2 regions of the Streptomyces sp. NPDC044921 genome follow, and region 2 is predicted to be linked to the other one. Evidence: predicted binding sites of a transcription regulator. Region 2 holds the regulator's gene; the other holds the start of a gene.

Region 1 (10,078 bases), on a different contig from region 2:
GATGACCGTCTCGGTGGCGCGCGGCACGCTGAGCGCGGCGAGCAGCAGCCCGCGGGCCGCGGCGGCCTGCTGCACGGCGGAGTCCAGCTCGGCCAGGGCGTGGCCGCCGGACCCCGCGCGGGGCGGCGTCTGCTCGGCCAGCTGCTCGGCGAGCCGGTGGAGTTCGGTGATGGCGGCGGAGTACGCCTGGTGCGCTTCGAGTGCGCTGCTCTTGCCGGTGAGCGCCGCTCGCCGCACGGCCGCTATGCCGTCGAGGCCCGAGCGGAGCGCGGCGGGCGTGTCGGTGTCGGCCCGCAGCTCCTCGACCTGCCGGTCGACGCGCTCGCTGTGCTGCTCGGAGGGCGCCTTGGACTTGGGGCGGCCCGCCGCGATGTACGCGGTGACCTCGTCGCGCTCGTCGGCCAGGGAGTGGGCGAGGGCGAGGGCGTGCTGCGTCTGCTCCGCGAGCGTCACCAGTTCCTGGGAGTCGTGGAGTTCGGCCGAGGCGGCCAGCACCGAGGGGGTGCCGGCACCGGCGATGGCCGCGGCGACCACGGCCACGGCCACGATGAGCCGGTTGCGGACATGTGTGGGGCGGCCCTTGCCGGTGGGGGGCGTCGGCTCAGCGCCCTGAACGGGGGCCGTCTGCTTGCCTGTGCGACGAGGCCGCGACTTCTGCACCGGTGCTCGCATTCCTGACTCGTGAACCCTTGGGCCCGGATGACGCTCCGTCAACTGGCGCGTACTCCCGGTACACTTCCCGACCCTCCCAGCGCCGGTGGGCAGCGCACGCGCATCACCTGACCCGCCACCCGAAGGAGTGAACCCCGGAGGGGAGTTGAGGGGCAAGTTCCGCGGGCTCTTGCCGCGGCCTCGCGCGGCACGCCGGTTGGACGCCGGGGGCGGGCGGTGGCAGTATTCGCCACCGCGCCTTCCCGGAACAAATCATTCCATCCCAAACCAGGCGCCTGACCTGCGCGGGTGCGCCGGTACGGCGACCATTGCCAGCCTTCTGCGGACCTTGTGAAGGGCTCGTGCAGACTGGCTGGATGCGTACTGAACTCGCTTCGGAGCCGGGAGACGCCGACCGCCCCAACGAGGACTTCGCCAGTGTCGGGCTACCGGCTTCAGGACAGGGCGGTTCACTCGTCGTCCTGGACGGGGTGACCCCGCCGAAGGCCGGGACGGGCTGTCTGCATTCCGTCCCCTGGTTCACCGCTCGCCTCGGTGGCGCACTGACCGAACTGACCGTTTCACTCCCGGATGTTCCCCTGGTCGAAGCCTTGTCCCGCGCCATCGCGCGTACCGCCGAGGCACACGCTTCAACCTGTGACCTTTCTCACCCTCGCACTCCCCAGGCCACGGTGGTCGCGGCCCGCTGGAATCCGGACACGGTGGAGTACCTCGTCCTGTCGGACTCGGCCCTCCTCCTGGAGTCCGCCGACGGCGCGGTCACACCCGTCCTCGACGACCGGCTGGCCCTGCTGCCCCGTTCGGCACTGGCCACGGACGCGGTGGTGGACGCGACGCTGCGGAACAAGGAGGGCGGTTTCTTCACCGCCGCCGCGGACCCCGCGGTGGCCGGCCGGGCGGTGACCGGGACCGTGCCCCGCCACCGGGTCCGTGCCCTGGCCGCCCTGACGGACGGCGCCGCCCGCTGGGTGGAGAGGTTCGAGGAGGGCGGCTGGGCGGACTGCTTCCACCTCGTGCGCAAGGAGGGACCGCAGGCGCTCGTGGACCGGGTGCGGACGCTGGAACGGGCGGACGCCGCCACGACGTTGACCGGCCGCGGCAAGCGGCACGACGACGCGACGGTCGTGTACGTCGAGTTCTGAGGGACCCGCTACCTCTCCATGCCGCGGTTGAGCTGGTGCAGCAACCGGGCCAGTTCCGTGACCTCGCGCGTCTCCCAGTCGGCCAGGCGGCCGGCGTAGCGGGCGCGCCGGGCCTCGCGGACCCGGCGGACGCGGTCGTGGCCCTCCTGGGTGAGGGCGACCAGCCAGGCACGGCCGTCGGCGGGGTCCGGCTCGCGGGCGACCAGGCCGAGTTCCTCCAGGGCGCGCAGCTGGCGGGACATCGTCGCCTTGCCGACGCCGATGTAGGCGGCGAGTTCGGTGGCCCGCTGCTGGCCGCACTCGTCCAGCCGGACGAGCAGCCCGTAGGCGGACGACTCCAGGTCGGGGTGGACCTCGCGGGCCATCTCGCCCTGGCTGGCCCGGGCCCGCCGCAGCAGTACGGTCAGTTCCCGCTCCAGCGCGAGGAAGGCGGGCCGGTCCACACCGCTGCCGGCCACACCGCCTGCGGCCGTACCGCTTCCGGCCACACCGGCGTCCGCGGACTCACCGGGTCCGGCCCGGTGTCCGTCGTCGTTGCCGCCCTCGTGCACGTCAGTCCCCGCCTAGGTCGTCGCTACTGAGATTGTCCGCCCGCTGCCGCCGGCGCCGCAGCCCGGCAAGTATTCCCAGGTCAGGGCGTCCGTGTCCACAGGGGCACCACACGGTGAAGGCCCGGGCCCCCCGCACGGGAACCCGGGCCTTCCCTAACCGGCCGCGTCCTCCCCCAGCCCCTAAAGCCTGGGCGGTGCCCCCACCGCCGCGACCGGAACCTCCGGCGCCGCGCCGCTCGTCGCGGGCGCGAGCGCCAGCTCCAGGACCTGGCGGACGTCGGTGACGGTGTGGACGTCGAGCTTGTCCAGCACCTCCGCCGGGACGTCGTCCAGATCGGGCTCGTTGCGCTTGGGGATGATCACGGTGGTGACGCCCGCCCGGTGCGCCGCGAGCAGCTTCTGCTTCACACCGCCGATCGGCAGGACCCGCCCGGTCAGCGAGACCTCGCCGGTCATGGCCACGTCCGTGCGGACCAGGCGCCCGGACAGCAGGGACGCGAGGGCCGTGGTCATCGTGATGCCGGCGCTCGGACCGTCCTTGGGGACCGCGCCCGCCGGGAAGTGGATGTGCACCCCCCGGTCCTTCAGGTCGCCCACCGGCAGTTCGAGCTCGGCGCCGTGGGAGCGCAGGAAGCTCAGCGCGATCTGCGCGGACTCCTTCATCACGTCGCCCAGCTGACCGGTCAGGGTCAGCCCGGCCGCGCCGGTCTCCGGGTCGGCCAGCGACGCCTCGACGAAGAGCACGTCACCGCCCGCGCCGGTCACCGCGAGCCCGGTGGCCACGCCCGGTACGGACGTCCGGCGCTCGGCCGGGTCCTGGGCGGACTCGGGCACGTGGTGCGGCCGGCCGATCAGGTCGCGCAGGTCCTCGTCGCGGACGGTGAACGGCAGCTCCCGCTCCCCCAGTTCGTGCTGGGCGGCGACCTTGCGCAGCAGCCGGGCGATCGACCGCTCCAGGGTGCGCACGCCCGCCTCGCGGGTGTACTCGCCGGCGAGCTTGCGCAGGGCGCTCTCGTCGATGGTCACCTCGTCGGCGCCCAGTCCGGCCCGCTCCAGCTGGCGCGGGAGCAGGTGGTCGCGGGCGATGACGACCTTCTCGTCCTCGGTGTAGCCGTCGAGGCGGACGATCTCCATGCGGTCGGCCAGGGCCTCGGGGATCGCCTCCAGGACGTTGGCGGTGGCGAGGAAGACCACGTCCGACAGGTCCAGTTCGACCTCCAGGTAGTGGTCCCGGAAGGTGTGGTTCTGCGCCGGGTCGAGCACTTCGAGCAGGGCGGCGGCCGGGTCGCCCCGGAAGTCCGAGCCGACCTTGTCGATCTCGTCGAGGAGCACGACCGGGTTCATCGACCCGGCCTCCTTGATGGCCCGGACGACACGGCCCGGCAGGGCGCCGACGTAGGTGCGCCGGTGGCCGCGGATCTCGGCCTCGTCGCGGACACCGCCGAGGGCGACGCGGACGAACTTGCGGCCCATCGCGTGGGCGACGGACTCGCCGAGGCTGGTCTTGCCGACGCCGGGCGGTCCGACGAGCGCGAGCACGGCACCGCCGCGCCGCCCGCCGATGACGCCCAGCCCCCGGTCGTTGCGCCGCTTGCGCACCGCCAGGTACTCGGTGATGCGCTCCTTGACGTCCTCCAGCCCGGCGTGCTCGGCGTCCAGGACCGCCTTGGCGCCCTGGATGTCGTAGGCGTCCTCGGTGCGCTCGTTCCACGGCATCTCCAGGACCGTGTCGAGCCAGGTGCGGATCCACGAGCCCTCGGGCGACTGGTCGGAGGAGCGCTCCAGCTTGTCGACCTCCTTCAGGGCGGCCTCGCGGACCTTCTCGGGCAGGTCGGCGGCCTCCACCCGGGCGCGGTAGTCGTCGGACTCCTCGCCCTCCTGCTCGCCGTTCAGCTCGCGCAGCTCCTTGCGGACGGCTTCGAGCTGACGCCGCAGCAGGAACTCGCGCTGCTGCTTGTCGACGCCCTCCTGGACGTCCTTGGCGATGGTCTCGGCCACGTCCTGCTCGGCCAGGTGGTCGCGCAGCTGCTGCGTGGCGAGCTTGAGCCGGGCCACCGGGTCGGTGGTCTCCAGCAGTTCGACCTTCTGGTCGGTGGTCAGGAACGGCGAGTAGCCGGAGTTGTCGGCCAGCGCCGAGACGTCGTCGATGGCCTGGACCCGGTCGACGACCTGCCAGGCACCGCGCTTGCGCAGCCAGGCGGTGGCGAGGGCCTTGTACTCCTTGACCAGTTCGGCGACCTGGCCGGGCAGCGGCTCCGGCACGGTCTCGTCGACGCCGGTGCCCTCGACCCACAGGGCCGCGCCGGGGCCCGTGGTCCCCGCACCGATCCTCACCCGCCCCCGGCCGCGGATCAGGGCGCCCGGGTCGCCGTCGGCCAGCCGGCCGACCTGCTCGACGGTGCCGAGGACACCGGTGTTCGCGTACGTCCCGTCGATGCGTGGCACCAGGAGTACCCGGGGCTTTCCGGGCGTTGTCCGAGCGGCGGCCTGGGCGGCCTCCACCGCGGCACGGACCTCGGAGTCGCTCAGGTCCAGCGGGACCACCATCCCGGGCAGCACGACCTCGTCGTCGAGCGGCAGCACGGGCAGGGTGAGCGGTGTGGACGTCGAAGCCATGATCTCCCCTTCGGCAGTCAAGTTGAGCTATGCCGACTCAATGCTTGAGGGCGGCCGGTTGTTCCCCGGGGGGTGTTCGCTCTGAGCGATCACCGGTGACGCCGGCGACGGAGCGGCGCGTAAGGTCGGCGCGGGTAATGGACACGATGACCTTTCACCGATTACATCTGACTACAGGAGCGGGCGTGGACAGGACCGTGCGGGCGTGGGTGGACGGGTGGGTCGTGTCGCGCGGGGCGGCTCCGCCCCTGCCCGAGCCGTGGGGCTGGACGATCGACGTGGGGCTGTACGGGCACGTCACACGACACGTGTTCGGCGCGACGGGCGACGGCCTCGACGAGACGACCGTGCGCAAGGTGGCCGGCGCGGTCACCGGGGACGGCGTGTGGCTGAAGGCCTTCCGGGACCCGGCGGTGGTCGCCGGCTGGCTGGACGACGGCTGGTGGATCGACCCCGAGCCCGGCTACCTCATGACGGTCCCGCTGGCGGCGCACGGCGCTCCGGACGTCCCCGACGGCTACCGGCTGCGCACGTGGCCGCGGGGCGCGGTGACCCACCTGATGGTGGCCGCCCCCGACGGCTCCCTGGCGGCGCGCGGCCAGATCACCACGATCGGCGGCACCGCCGTCGCCGACCGGATCGAGACGGCCCCGGAACACCGCCGCAAGGGACTGGGCGGCCTCGTCATGCGGACGCTGCAGTGCGCCGCCGCCCGGCGGGGAGCGCGGACCGGCGTCCTGGCCGGCACGCCCGCGGGGCGCGCCCTCTACGAGACGCTGGGCTGGGAGGTCACGGCCGTGCTGACCAGCGCCAGACACGACCGGCCGGCCCTCGCGGGGGCGTGAACGGCCCGCGGCCACCACGCGAGACCGGGGCGCGGACTCGAACCACCCGGCAGCCCCGCGCGCGTACGGTCCTCCGGCGGCCTCCCACGAGCACGGCGGCGCTCCGGCTGCCCGCGCGCTTCAGCCCCCGGCCGGCACCGCCCGGGTCGCGTGCCGGACCGGCGGCCGGGTCGCGATGCCGAGGGCCAGGTCTCGCGGGGCGGCGCGGTGCGTTTCACGGGGGCGTTCCTTCCGTCGGGTGCGGCCTTCGCCCGCCTCCCGCCCCGCTGTGTGACGGGCGCCACGAGTCAGCCGGCACACGGCGGCCTCGTCGCTCCCCGCGGCCTCCCCCGGTAATCCCGTGCCCACGCCGACCGGGACCTGCCAGGATGAACCGATGCCCACCTCATACGACACGCCTGACGTCCCGGACCGGCGCGAGGGCCCGCACGGCGAGGTCGTGCTGCGGCGGCACGGCGACCGGCTGGAGATCATCGCCAACGGCTGTTTCCTGATGGACACCTCCGACGGCCGCTCGGAACGGCGGCTCGTCGACGCCGCCCTGGAGGCCCTGCCGGGCCGGGAGCGCCCCGACGTGCTGATCGGCGGACTCGGCGTCGGCTTCTCCCTCGCACACGCCGCCGCGGACCCGCGCTGGGGGCGGATCGCGGTGGTGGAACGCGAGCCCGCGATCGTCGAATGGCATCGCGACGGCCCGCTCTCCGCGATCTCCGCCGGGGCCCTCGCCGACCCCCGCACGGACATCGTCGAAGCGGATCTCGTCGCATACGTCAATGAGACATCGGACACGTACGACGCCCTGTGCCTCGACATCGACAACGGCCCCGACTGGACCGTGACTGAGGACAACGCGCATCTCTACGGCGAAGCCGGACTGGCGGGCTGCGCACGGGTGTTGAGACCCGGAGGGGTCCTCGCCGTCTGGTCCGCACAGCCGTCTCCGGAATTCGAGGGAACCTTGCGGAATGCCGGGTTCCAACACGTGCGTACCGAAGAGATCCCGGTTGCCCGGGGCGTTCCCGACGTCGTGCACCTCGGCATCCGCCCTGGATAGCAAAGGCGTGCTGCCTGCCCGTACGCTGCTCCTCTGACGCCGATCATTCAAGCGTCAATCGCAACGATGCGCACGCATAGCCAGTCAGAAGGAATCACCCCACTGATTCCGGACAGCACACCCCAGGGGCGGGCGATGGAGCAGACACAGACCTCCCACAACGGTTCGGCGACGGCCACCCCGGGCGCACAGCGCCGGGTTCTCGTGGTCGAGGACGACGCCACGATCGTCGACGCCATCGCGACCCGTCTGCGAGCCGAGGGATTCCTCGTGCAAACCGCGGGCGACGGTCCGGCCGCCGTCGACACCGCCGAGGCGTGGCAGCCCGACCTGCTGATCCTCGACATCATGCTGCCGGGCTTCGACGGTCTGGAGGTCTGCCGCCGGGTGCAGGCCGCCCGCCCGGTGCCGGTGCTGATGCTCACCGCGCGCGACGACGAGACCGACATGCTGGTCGGTCTCGGCGTCGGCGCGGACGACTACATGACCAAGCCGTTCTCGATGCGGGAGCTGGCGGCGCGCGTGCACGTGCTGCTGCGCCGCGTGGAGCGGGCGGCGCTGGCCGCCGCGACGCCGCGCAGCGGCATCCTGCGCCTGGGCGAACTGGAGATCGACCACGCGCAGCGCCGCGTCCGGGTGCGCAGCGAGGACGTGCACCTCACGCCCACCGAGTTCGACCTGCTGGTGTGCCTGGCCAACACCCCGCGCGCGGTCCTCTCGCGCGAACAGCTGCTCGCCGAGGTCTGGGACTGGGCGGACGCCTCCGGCACGCGCACGGTCGACAGCCACATCAAGGCGCTGCGCCGCAAGATCGGCGCCGAGCGGATCCGCACCGTGCACGGTGTCGGCTACGCCCTGGAGACCCCGACGCCATGAGCGGCGGGCCGGCTGCACGGAGAAGCCCCGGGGAGCCGGAGCCCTGGGGGAAGGTGAGCCCGTTCTCGATCAAGACCAAGCTGGGCGCGCTGGTCGTCATCTCGGTGCTGATCACGACAGGCCTGTCGGTGATCGCGGTGCACACGAAGACGGAGCTGCGCTTCATCACGGTCTTCTCGATGATCGCCACCCTGCTCATCACGCAGTTCGTGGCCCATTCGCTCACCGCGCCGCTGGACGAGATGACGGCCGTGGCGCGCTCCATCTCGCAGGGCGACTACACCCGCCGCACGCGGGAGAACCGCCGTGACGAGCTGGGCGACCTGGCCGTGACCATCAACGCCATGGCCGACGAGCTGGAGGCCCAGGACCGCCAGCGCAAGGAGCTGGTGGCGAACGTCTCGCACGAGCTGCGCACGCCCATCGCCGGGCTGCGCGCGGTGCTGGAGAACATCGTCGACGGCGTCACCCAGGCCGACCCGGAGACGATGCGCACGGCGCTGAAGCAGACCGAGCGGCTCGGCCGGCTGGTGGAGACGCTGCTGGACCTGTCCCGCCTGGACAACGGCGTCGTCCCGCTGAGGAAGCGGCGGTTCGAGGTGTGGCCGTACCTGTCGGGCGTGCTGAAGGAGGCCAACATGGTCGCCTCCGTGCGCGCGGGCATCGCCACCGGTTCGGGCAGTCACACCCGCACGGACGTGCACCTGCACCTCGACGTGCACCCACCGGAGTTGACCGCGCACGCCGACCCGGAGCGCATCCACCAGGTGGTGGCCAATCTCATCGACAACGCGGTCAAGCACAGTCCGCCGCACGGCCGGGTGACGGTCAAGGCGCGGCGCGGCGCGCTGCCGGAGTCACTGGAGCTGGAGGTCCTGGACGAGGGCCCCGGCATTCCGAAGTCCGAGTGGCACCGCGTCTTCGAGCGGTTCAACCGCGGCAGCGCCAAGCGGCCCCAGGGGCCGGGCAGCGACGGCGGCACGGGTCTCGGCCTGGCGATCGCCCGCTGGGCGGTGGATCTGCACGGCGGACGGATCGGAGTGGCCGAATCCGAGCGGGGTTGCCGGATTCTTGTCACTCTTCCGGGACTTCCATCTGTGCCAAGTTGACGTAAAGTTCGAAGCGGAGCCACAAGATCCACCAGCGTCCGCGCTGACGGACACGTGTGATCAGGCACAGGCCCGCGCCACTGGCGTGTCAGGCCCCGCTCAACCCTTCCCTTCTTAAGCGGAACCACGCTTGTTTCCCGCCATTTCAAGCGCCGAAACACACTCCAAGATGTGACTTGCGCGACGTTGAACGGGCCCGGCCTGACCTTCCCGCCCGGGGAGGCGTAGCCTTGATTCCCGCTGTCCATCATCTTGTGAAGCGGAAGAGGGCGGTTGCCGCCGTGTCGCCACAGTCCCCCAGTAACTCGAGCATCTCGACCGACACCGACCAAGCGGGCAAGAACCCCGCCGCGTCGTTCGGTGCCAACGAGTGGCTCGTCGACGAGATCTATCAGCAGTACCTCCAGGACCCGAATTCGGTAGACCGAGCCTGGTGGGACTTCTTCGCCGACTACAAGCCGGGCGCCGCTGGCGCCCCGGCTCCGGCGGGTACCGCGGCCACGGGGGCCGCGGGGACCACCAGTGCTCAGCCCGCCGCCGCGGCCGCTCCGGCCCAGGCCTCCGCCCCGGCGGCCGAGAAGCCCGCCGCCGAGAAGCCCGCCGCCGCGCAGGCTCCGGCGCAGGCCCCGGCTCCGGCTCCGGCTCCGGCCCAGGCGAAGCCCGCCGCGCAGGCCCCGGCCCAGGCCGCCGCTCCCGCGAAGGCCGCCCCGGCCCCCGCGAAGGCCGCCCCGGCGCCCGCTCAGCCGGCCGCCGCCAAGCCGGCCACCCCGGCGAAGAAGGCCGAGCCCGCCGCCGAGGCCCCTGCCGGCCCCGAGCAGGTCGTGCTGCGCGGCCCGGCGGCCGCGGTCGCGAAGAACATGGACGCCTCCCTGGAGCTGCCCACGGCCACGTCCGTGCGCGCGGTCCCGGTGAAGCTGCTCTTCGACAACCGCATCGTCATCAACAACCACCTCAAGCGGGCGCGCGGCGGGAAGATCTCCTTCACGCACCTCATCGGTTACGCCATGGTCCAGGCGATCAAGGCCATGCCGGCGATGAACTACTCGTTCGCGAAGGTGGACGGCAAGCCGACCCTGGTCAAGCCGGAGCACGTCAACCTCGGTCTCGCCATCGACCTGGTCAAGCCCAACGGCGACCGCCAGCTCGTCGTCGCGGCGATCAAGAAGGCCGAGACGCTGAACTTCTTCGAGTTCTGGCAGGCCTACGAGGACAT
Region 2 (10,078 bases):
GTCCGGGCCGGGTTCGGGCTCGGCGAGAGCGCGGGGGTGCTGTTCGCGCTGACGGCCCTGGCGAGCGCCGACGCCGTCCTGGTGGTGCTGGCGCGGCGGCTGGGCGGGCGCCCCGTGGTCCGCGGCGGGCCCGACCACCTCGCGCACCGGCTCAGACGGCTGGGGCTGACCGTGCCGGGCGTCACCCTGCTGCTGGGCCTCGCGGCGGTCTCGGGCGTGCTCGTCGGGGTACTCGCGCACGCCGAACGGGTCGGGGGCAACGCCCTGTGGTGGGTGGCGGGTGGGGCGCTCGTGGTGGTGTTCGTCCTCGTCCGTGTTCCCGTGTACGCCGATCCACGCTCCGTATCACCGCAGATCAGAGGGCATGTGCGTGTAAGGAGCGGATAAGACTTGAGTCCATCGGACTCAGCTCTGTTGACCGGCCGACGGCCGTCGTGCACACTTGAGTCCGTTCCACTCAAGTCAGCTGGAGGAATCAACCATGGCACGTGCGGTCGGCATCGACCTGGGCACGACTAACTCCGTCGTCAGCGTTCTGGAGGGCGGCGAGCCCACCGTCATCACCAACGCCGAGGGCGCCAGGACCACGCCGTCCGTCGTCGCCTTCGCGAAGAACGGTGAGGTGCTCGTCGGCGAGGTCGCCAAGCGCCAGGCGGTCACGAACGTGGACCGGACCATCCGGTCCGTCAAGCGCCACATGGGCACGGACTGGAAGATCGAGCTCGACGGCAAGCCCTTCAACCCGCAGCAGATCAGCGCCTTCGTGCTGCAGAAGCTGAAGCGGGACGCCGAGGCCTACCTGGGCGAGAAGGTGACCGACGCGGTCATCACCGTCCCGGCGTACTTCAACGACTCCGAGCGCCAGGCCACGAAGGAGGCCGGCGAGATCGCCGGCCTGAACGTGCTGCGCATCGTCAACGAGCCGACCGCGGCCGCCCTGGCGTACGGCCTCGACAAGGACGACCAGACCATCCTGGTCTTCGACCTCGGTGGCGGTACGTTCGACGTCTCGCTGCTGGAGATCGGCGACGGCGTCGTCGAGGTGAAGGCCACCAACGGTGACAACCACCTCGGTGGCGACGACTGGGACCAGCGCATCGTCGACTACCTGGTCCAGCAGTTCCAGTCCGGCCACGGCGTGGACCTGGGCAAGGACAAGATGGCCCTGCAGCGTCTGCGCGAGGCCGCCGAGAAGGCGAAGATCGAGCTGTCCTCGTCCACCGAGACCTCGATCAACCTGCCCTACATCACCGCCTCCGCCGAGGGCCCCCTGCACCTCGACGAGAAGCTCACCCGCGCCCAGTTCCAGCAGCTGACCGCGGACCTGCTGGAGCGCTGCAAGACGCCGTTCCACAACGTCATCAAGGACGCCGGCATCTCCATCAGCGAGATCGACCACGTGGTCCTGGTCGGCGGCTCGACCCGCATGCCCGCCGTCGCCGAGCTCGTCAAGGAGCTGACCGGCGGCAAGGACGCCAACAAGGGCGTCAACCCGGACGAGGTCGTCGCCATCGGCGCCGCCCTGCAGGCCGGTGTCCTCAAGGGCGAGGTCAAGGACGTCCTGCTCCTCGACGTCACCCCGCTGTCCCTCGGCATCGAGACCAAGGGCGGCATCATGACCAAGCTCATCGAGCGGAACACGACGATCCCGACCAAGCGGTCCGAGATCTTCACCACCGCCGAGGACAACCAGCCGTCCGTGCAGATCCAGGTCTACCAGGGCGAGCGCGAGATCGCGGCGTACAACAAGAAGCTCGGGATGTTCGAGCTGACCGGTCTGCCCCCGGCGCCCCGCGGCGTCCCGCAGATCGAGGTGTCCTTCGACATCGACGCCAACGGCATCATGCACGTGACCGCCAAGGACCTGGGCACGGGCAAGGAGCAGAAGATGACCGTCACCGGCGGCTCCTCGCTGCCGAAGGACGAGGTCGACCGCATGCGCGAGGAGGCCGAGCGCTACGCGGAGGAGGACCACAAGCGCCGCGAGGCCGCCGAGACCCGCAACCAGGGCGAGCAGCTCGTCTACCAGACCGAGAAGTTCCTCAAGGACAACGAGGACAAGGTCCCGGGCGAGATCAGGACCGAGGTCGAGCAGGCCGTCGGCGAGCTGAAGGAGAAGCTCAAGGGCGAGGACACGGCCGAGATCCGCACCGCCACGGAGAAGGTCGCGGCCGTCTCCCAGAAGCTGGGCCAGGCCATGTACGCCGACGCGCAGGGCGCCCAGGCCGCCGGCGGTGCCTCCGCCGGAGCCGGCGCGGGTGCCGGTGACGCCAAGGCCGACGACGACGTCGTCGACGCCGAGATCGTCGACGAGGACCGGAAGGACGGTGCCGCGTGACGGAGGAGACCCCGGGCTTCGACGAGCAGCAGCCCGACGTCCCTTCCGGCGCCACCTCCGACGACGCCGAGCCGAAGGCCGCCTCCTCCTCCGAGGAGAAGGCGGCCCCGGCCGGGGACACGGGCCAGGACGCCGGTCTGGTGGCCCAGCTGGACCAGGTGCGCACCGCGCTCAGTGAGCGCACCGCGGACCTCCAGCGCCTCCAGGCCGAGTACCAGAATTACCGCCGCCGGGTCGAGCGCGACCGGATCGCGGTCAAGGAGATCGCCATCGCGAACCTCCTGACCGAGCTCCTGCCCGTGCTCGACGACATCGGCCGCGCCCGCGAACACGGCGAACTGGTCGGCGGCTTCAAGTCCGTCGCCGAGTCGCTGGAGAGCACCGCGGCGAAGATGGGCCTGCAGCAGTTCGGCAAGGAGGGCGAGCCCTTCGACCCGACGATCCACGAAGCCCTGATGCACAGCTACGCGCCGGACGTCACCGAGACGACCTGCGTGGCGATTCTGCAGCCCGGGTACCGGATCGGCGAGCGCACCATCCGCCCCGCGCGGGTGGCGGTGGCCGAACCCCAGCCGGGGGCACAGACGGTCAAGGCGGAGGAGTCCGCCGACGCCGACGACAAGGAGAGCGGTGGCCCGGACGAGGGCTGACGTGGACGAAGGGAAGGAGGGGCGTCGAGGATGAGCACCAAGGACTTCATCGAGAAGGACTACTACAAGGTCCTCGGCGTCCCCAAGGACGCCACCGAGGCCGAGATCAAGAAGGCGTACCGGAAGCTCGCCCGCGAGTACCACCCGGACGCCAACAAGGGAAACGTCAAGGCCGAGGAGCGCTTCAAGGAGATCTCCGAGGCCAACGACATCCTCGGTGACCCCAAGAAGCGCAAGGAGTACGACGAGGCACGCGCCCTCTTCGGCAACGGCGGCTTCCGCCCCGGGCCCGGCGGCGCGGGCGGCTCCTTCAACTTCGACCTGGGCGACCTCTTCGGGGGCGGCCAGGGGGGCCAGGGCGCCGGCGGCTTCGGCGGCGGCCTCGGTGACGTCTTCGGGGGCCTGTTCAACCGCGGCGGCGCCGGCCCGGGCACGCGTACCCAGCCCCGGCGCGGCCAGGACATCGAGTCCGAGGTCACGCTCAGCTTCACGGAGGCGATCGAGGGCGCGACCGTGCCGCTGCGGATGTCCTCGCAGTCGCCCTGCAAGGCCTGTTCGGGCACCGGCGACAAGAACGGCACACCGCGCGTGTGCCCGACCTGCGTCGGCACCGGGCAGGTCGCCCGGGGCAGCGGTGGCGGCTTCTCGCTCACCGACCCCTGCCCGGACTGCAAGGGCCGCGGCCTGATCGCCGAGACCCCCTGCGACGTCTGCAAGGGCAGCGGCCGGGCCAAGTCCTCGCGGACCATGCAGGTGCGCATCCCCGCGGGCGTCAGCGACGGCCAGCGGATCCGGCTGCGCGGCAAGGGCGCGCCGGGCGAGCGCGGCGGTCCGGCGGGCGACCTGTACGTCGTCGTGCACGTCGACTCCCACCCGGTGTTCGGCCGCAAGGACGACAACCTCACCGTCACCGTCCCGGTCACGTTCGCCGAGGCGGCCCTCGGCGGCGAGGTCCGGGTGCCGACGCTGGGCGGCCCGCCCGTCACGCTGAAGCTGCCCCCGGGCACGCCGAACGGCCGTACGATGCGCGCCCGGGGCAAGGGCGCGGTCCGCAAGGACGGCACCCGCGGGGACCTCCTGGTCACCGTCGAGGTGAGTGTCCCGAAGGACCTGACGGGGAAGGCTCGTGACGCACTCGAGGCGTATCGCGAGGCGACCGCGGGTGAGGATCCGCGGGCGGAGCTGTTCCAGGCCGCGAAGGGAGCATGAGTCAGATGGACGGTCGTCGACGCAACCCGTATGAACTGACCGAGGAGACCCCGGTCTACGTCATCTCGGTGGCGGCCCAGCTGTCCGGCCTGCACCCGCAGACCCTGCGCCAGTACGACCGTCTGGGCCTGGTGTCCCCGGACCGCACGGCCGGCCGGGGCCGGCGCTACTCGGCCCGCGACATCGAACTGCTCCGCCAGGTGCAGCAGTTGTCGCAGGACGAGGGCATCAACCTGGCCGGAATCAAGCGCATCATCGAACTGGAGAACCAGGTCGCGGCCCTCCAGGCCCGGGTGGCCGAGCTGGAGGACGCGCTCGACGGCGCCGCGGCGGCCATGCGCCAGCGCGAGGCGGCGGTGCACGCGTCGTACCGCCGGGACCTGGTGCCGTACCAGGAGGTGCAGCAGACCAGCGCGCTGGTGGTGTGGCGGCCGAAGCGGCAGCAGACGTCGGACTGACCGGCGCGGTGTGTGGCCGGCAGGCACCAGGAGAGGGCCGGGAGTTGACTCCCGGCCCTTTTCGTGCGCCTTGGGTCCCTTGCGGCGGTTTTTCCGGCCGCCCCGCCGATGACCGGGTGGTGTGCGGCACTTGAAGGCGGTTCCGCAGAGTCTTCACAACTGCTGCGGAGCGTGGTGTTGTCATCTCGTTAAGTGGTTCCGCTTGACGCTGGGGGGCGCGTCCGCGTTGTCTTTTCAGACACATGGGCCGCAATGCTGTGCCCACGTCCGAATCACACGCGAAGTGAGCCCCCGCATGCGTCGTCGTATCGCCATATCCGTGGCCGCCGCCACGATCTCCGTCTCGCTCGCCGGCTGCGGCGTGCTCAACGCGACCGGGAGCAGTGACGACGCGAGCCCGACCAAGGGCAACGACATCACGGTGGGCCTGCTGCTGCCGGAGAAGGCCAACACGCGCTACGAGAACTTCGACTACCCGATCATCAAGCGGAAGGTCGAGTCCCTCACCAACGACAAGGGCCGCGTCGAGTACGCCAACGCCGAGGCGAGCGCCGACAAGCAGGCCGACCAGATGCAGCGGATGATCGACGACCGGGTCGACGTGATCCTGCTGGACGCGGTCGACTCGCACGCCATCGCCGACGGCGTGAAGAAGGCGAAGGAGGCCGGGATCCCGGTCATCGCCTACGACCGGCTGGCCGAGGGCCCCATCGACGCGTACATCTCCTTCGACAACGAACTGGTCGGCGAGGTCCAGGGGCGCTCCCTGCTGGAGGCCATCGGCGAGAAGGCGAGCCTGTCCGACAAGATCGTCATGATGAACGGCTCGTCCACGGACCCCAACGCCAAGCAGTTCAAGGCCGGGGCGCTGTCCGAGCTGAACGGCAAGGTGACGATCGCGCAGTCCTTCGACACCAAGGACTGGAAGCCGGAGAACGCCGAGGCCAACATGGCCGAGGCGATCGCGAAGATCGGCAAGGACGACATCAAGGCCGTCTACTCGGCCAACGACGGCATGGCCGGCGGCATCGTCAAGGCCCTCAAGGCCGCGGGCGTGACCGACCTGCCGCCGATCACCGGCCAGGACGCGGAACTGGCGGCCGTGCAGCGGATCCTCGCGGGCGAGCAGTACATGAGCGTCTACAAGTCGTACCCGCAGGAGGCGGAGAACGCCGCGGAGATGGCCGTCGCCAAGGTGCAGGGCCGGGACATCCAGTTCGCCGCCCTCGCCCGGGACAAGGTCGACAGCCCCACCCACAAGGGCATCCCGGCGCAGCTCGTGCCGGTGGTGGCGCTGACCAAGGAGAACATCAAGGACACCGTCGTGGCCGACGACATCTACAAGCTGTCGGACATCTGCACGGCCAGGTACAAGGCGGCGTGCGAGGCGGCGGGTCTCGACTAGCGCGGCCCGGTCCCGGCCGGGCCGCCGGTCTCAGCCGGCCGGTTCGGGCGCTCGCGGGACGCGGGCCCGCCCCGGGCGTTCCGCCAGCGTGAGCGCCCGGAGCAGCCACTCGGCGGGCCCGTACCGGAAACGCCGCAGCCACGCCGTGCTCAGAGCCAGCTGGAGGGCGTACACGGCGAGGGCGAGCAGCAGCACGGCGGCCGCTCCCAGACGCCCGTACAGGGACAGGCCGTACGCCGTCGCCAGGCACATCACGACCAGGGACTGCCCGAGGTAGTTCGTCAGCGCGAGGCGGCCCGCCGGGACGAAGAGCCGCCGCACGCGGTCCGCCCGGGGCGAGTCCAGCAGGAGCAGCAGCAGGCACGCGTACGCGGCCGACAGGGCCGGGGCCGTCAGGGTCCCCACGCCGACGCCCAGGAGGTGCCAGCGGTCGTCCAGCGGCCCCTGGGCGGCGGAGGCGAAGAAGACAGCTCCCGGGACTCCCACGGCCAGTCCGGCGGCCGCGGTCCGCCGCAGCCGGGCGCGGCCCACCCCGCCGGGAGCGAGCAGGCGCCGCCGGCCCGCGGCCAGACCGAGGAGGAAGGCCGCGAGCACGCCCGGCGCCATCAGGAGCATGGCGGCGAAGGTGAGCGGCAGCCGGTCCAGGTTCTCCCGTACCACCGTGCCGGCGGTGCCGCGGTAGGCGGCCACGGCCTCGGCGATCGCCCCGTGCGGCACCGGTTCCACCTCGTCCACCGCCGTGGTGAGCGCCCCCAGCCCGACGAGGACGGCGCCGAACACGCCGTGGATCCAGGCGGCGGCCTTCACGGCCGTGGCCGGCGCGGCCCGCCGCGCCCCCCACAGGACCAGACCCAGCAGGCCGTAGGCCATGAGGATGTCGCCGGTGTACAACAGGACCGCGTGCGCCAGGCCGAGCAGCACCAGGCCCAGGGACCGGCGCAGGAACCGCGCGGTGGGGTTCCCGCCGTTCCGCTCGGCGGAGGCCGTCTGCAGGGTGAAGCTGTAGCCGAACAGGAACGAGAACAGCAGGTAGAACTTGCTCGACGCCAGCGCCGTCACCAGCCACACGGCGACGTGGTCCACGGGCGCCGCGCCCGGGTCGCGGAACCCCTCCGCCTCGTAAGGGCTCATCATCTGCGCGCTGTTGACCACCAGGATGCCCAGCAGGGCGAAGCCCCGCAGCGCGTCGACGGCGGGCAGGCGGCGCGGGCCGGCCGGTTCCCCCGCATCGTTCATCTCTCCCCCTCGCCGGGCAGGCGGGCCCGGCCCGTGATCACACGGTGGCACATCGGCCGCGGACCCGGCACCTCCCGTGGGGCAACGGGCCGGCGGAGCGCGCGGATTCACGGACCGAACGGCGCAAAAAGGAACTCCCGGCCGGGGGAGCCGTGTTGCGGAGCAGGTCCGGGCCGCGCATAGTGGCGCTGCGGAAGGCGGCGGAACCGGGGGTGGAACGGGCGATGGCCGGGCACGGGACGGAGGAGCATCCTCACGGTGCCGACCGGCTGTGCGAGGCCGGGGATCGCGTGTATTCCCGGGCCGTACGGCGGGGCCGGGTCACGCGCCGGGACGCGGAGCCGGTGCCCTGCCTGCTGGAGCTCGCCCTGCTGCACCCGGACCCGGACGACATGGACTGGCTGGTGCCGACCTCGCCGCAGGAGGTCATGACCCGGCTGCTGCGCGGGATGTACGACGAGGTCAGCGCGAGCCAGCGGCGGGTGGGGTCGGCGGTCGCCGCGGTCGAGTGGTACGCCGGGCTGGGCCGCCAGGTGCAGCCGGCCGCGGCGGCCGCGGAGGGCCCGGCGATCCGCGTCCTCGACGGACTCGCCCGGATCCAGGCGGCGATGGACGAGGCGACGCAGGCGTGCACGACCGAGGTGCTGACGGTGCAGCCGGGCGGCATCCGCCGCGAGGCGGAGCTCTCCGAAGGGCTGCACCGGGCGCTGGCACTGCGGGGCCGCGGGGTGCGGATGCGGGACCTGTACACCCATGTCGCCCGGCACGGGCAGGGGTTGCTCACGTACCTGGAGCTGATGGGCGACGCGGTCGAGGCGCGCACGCTGGACGAGGTCATCGACCGGCTGATCCTGTTCGACCGGACGGTGGCGTTCATCCCCGCCAACACCGACCGGACGATGGCGCTGGAGCTGCGGCACCCGGCGCTGATCGAGTACCTGGTCACGGTCTTCGAACGGCTGTGGCGCCTGGCGATCCCGCTGACGGCCCCGCTGCCCGACACCGGCATCGAGGGCATCTCCCACCGGGAGCAGTCGATCGCCGCCCTGCTCGCGGAGGGGCACCAGGACGCGGTGATCGCGGAACGGCTGGGGATCAGCGTGCGGACGTGCCGGGCGCACATCGCGCGGCTGTCGGAGACGCTGGGGGCGGCGAGCCGTACGCAGCTGGGCGTGCGCATCGCCCAGGCGGGACTGGACGGCCCCCCGCGGGCGGTGGCCGCACGGCAGCAGGTCAGTGCTCCCGGTCGAGGATCCCGGACTGCCCGATGAGGTAGCCGAGCTGAGCCCTGCTCCGGCTGCCCAGCGTCGCGGCGAGTTTGGCGATGTGGACCCGGGCGGTGCGGACGTTCATCCCGAGCCGGTCGGCGATGACGGCGTCGGTGTGACCCTCCACGAGGAGGGTGGCTATGGCGTGCTGGCGGGCGGTGATGCCGTCGCGGGAGGGCTGGGGGGCGGCTTCGGGGTACATGGGCGTGGCCAGCCGCCAGAGGCGGTCGAAGGCCGTGGCCAGGTATCCCACGATGGCCGGGTGGCGGATCTCCAGCGCGAGTCCGCCGTCCTTGTCGGCCGGGACGAAGGCCACCGCGCGGTCGATGAGGATGAGCCGGTCGGGGACCTCGTCCAGGGAGCGCAGCTCGACGTCGCCCGCCAGCCGCTCGCACCGGGCGATGATGGTCGGGAAGTGGCGCAGCGTGTGCGGGTACAGGGTCCGGATGCGGCAGCCGCGGTCCAGCGCGGCCTGGTCGCGGCCGAGCGAGGCGGCGTCGGCGGCCTGGCCGCGTTCGCCGGTCAGTCCGGTGCGGGGCTGGACGGTGATCACTTCCTCGCGGGCGTCGGCCATGGCGTCGGTGATGGCCTGGTTGATCCGCTCCGTGCCGGTGAGCAGCCGGATCGTGGGCGGGTCGCCGGCCGCCGAGCGGGGTCCGGCGATCCGCATCAGGGAACCGAACGTCTCGGCCAGCCGCGCCTCGCGCTGCCGCTCCCGCGCGATCCGCTCCCCGGAGCTCCGCAGCAGCCGGTGCAGCGCGACGACCGGGGCGAGGGGTTCCAGCCGGGCCGGGTCGTCGACGGCGGGATGGAGCAGGCCGAGGTCCACCAGGCAGGGAGCGGCCCGCCCGTCCTCGGCCGTCAACCCCCCGTGCCGCAGGGCCTGTTCGTACAGTTCCCTGCCGGCGGTGCACAGGTCCTCGACGCCGTGCTCGCGGTGCCGCGCGCTCACTCGGGCGCTCCCTCCCGCTCCAGGATCCCCGACTGGGCGATGAGGTAGCCCAGTTGGGCGCGGCTGCCGCTGCCCAGCAGCGAGGCCAGCTTGGCGATGTGGGCCCGGCAGGTGCGCACGTTCATGCCCAGGCGGCGGGCGATGGCCTCGTCGACATGGCCTTCGACCAGGAGCTTGGCTATCGAGTACTGGATCTCCGTGATGCCGTCCGGCGCGATCTCGTAGGGGGTGGTCTCGCTCAGCGGCACCGCCCGGTTCCAGATGAACTCGAAGACCTTGATGAGGTACCGGATGATCCCCGGGTGCCGCAGTTCCAGGGCGACCTGCTGGTCGTCGCGGGTGGGGATGAAGGCGACGGTCTCGTCGCAGATGATCAGGCGCTCGACGAGTTCGTCGATCGTGCGGTATTCCGCCTTGCCGTCGGCGAGGCGGGCGGAGTACGCCAGTTGCTCCGGGTTGTACCGGGCCGTGTGCTGGTACACGGTGCGGATCCGCACACCGCGTTCTATCAGCGGCCTGTCGCGCTTCATGCCCTGCAGGAGGCTGCGTTCGGACACCCGGT

Evidence for each region. The regulator HspR, encoded in region 2, represses chaperone genes until heat shock. The targets are predictions, from matches to a motif close to TTGAGNNNNNNNNNCTCAA.
Region 1: a site for HspR is predicted at 5,004-5,022, ahead of lon (endopeptidase La). Genes of this name have one in related genera too.

Annotation. Positions count from the first base shown of each region.
Region 1 is NZ_JBWKIF010000003.1:51,234-61,311, reverse strand. It holds gene AC07DA_RS05405 (sensor histidine kinase) at 1-660, opposite strand, end outside; gene AC07DA_RS05400 (protein phosphatase 2C domain-containing protein) at 1,029-1,814, shown strand; gene AC07DA_RS05395 (MarR family winged helix-turn-helix transcriptional regulator) at 1,823-2,365, opposite strand; gene lon (endopeptidase La) at 2,546-4,981, opposite strand; gene AC07DA_RS05385 (GNAT family N-acetyltransferase) at 5,167-5,826, shown strand; gene AC07DA_RS05380 (spermidine synthase family protein) at 6,203-6,880, shown strand; gene AC07DA_RS05375 (response regulator transcription factor) at 7,016-7,756, shown strand; gene AC07DA_RS05370 (HAMP domain-containing sensor histidine kinase) at 7,753-8,865, shown strand; gene AC07DA_RS05365 (multifunctional oxoglutarate decarboxylase/oxoglutarate dehydrogenase thiamine pyrophosphate-binding subunit/dihydrolipoyllysine-residue succinyltransferase subunit) at 9,147-10,078, shown strand, end outside.
Region 2 is NZ_JBWKIF010000006.1:227,413-237,490, reverse strand. It holds gene AC07DA_RS12185 (MraY family glycosyltransferase) at 1-387, shown strand, start outside; gene dnaK (molecular chaperone DnaK) at 482-2,338, shown strand; gene grpE (nucleotide exchange factor GrpE) at 2,335-2,988, shown strand; gene dnaJ (molecular chaperone DnaJ) at 3,019-4,197, shown strand; gene AC07DA_RS12165 (heat shock protein transcriptional repressor HspR) at 4,203-4,655, shown strand; gene AC07DA_RS12160 (sugar ABC transporter substrate-binding protein) at 4,951-6,060, shown strand; gene AC07DA_RS12155 (DUF418 domain-containing protein) at 6,091-7,296, opposite strand; gene AC07DA_RS12150 (helix-turn-helix transcriptional regulator) at 7,521-8,567, shown strand; gene AC07DA_RS12145 (helix-turn-helix transcriptional regulator) at 8,530-9,516, opposite strand; gene AC07DA_RS12140 (helix-turn-helix transcriptional regulator) at 9,513-10,078, opposite strand, start outside.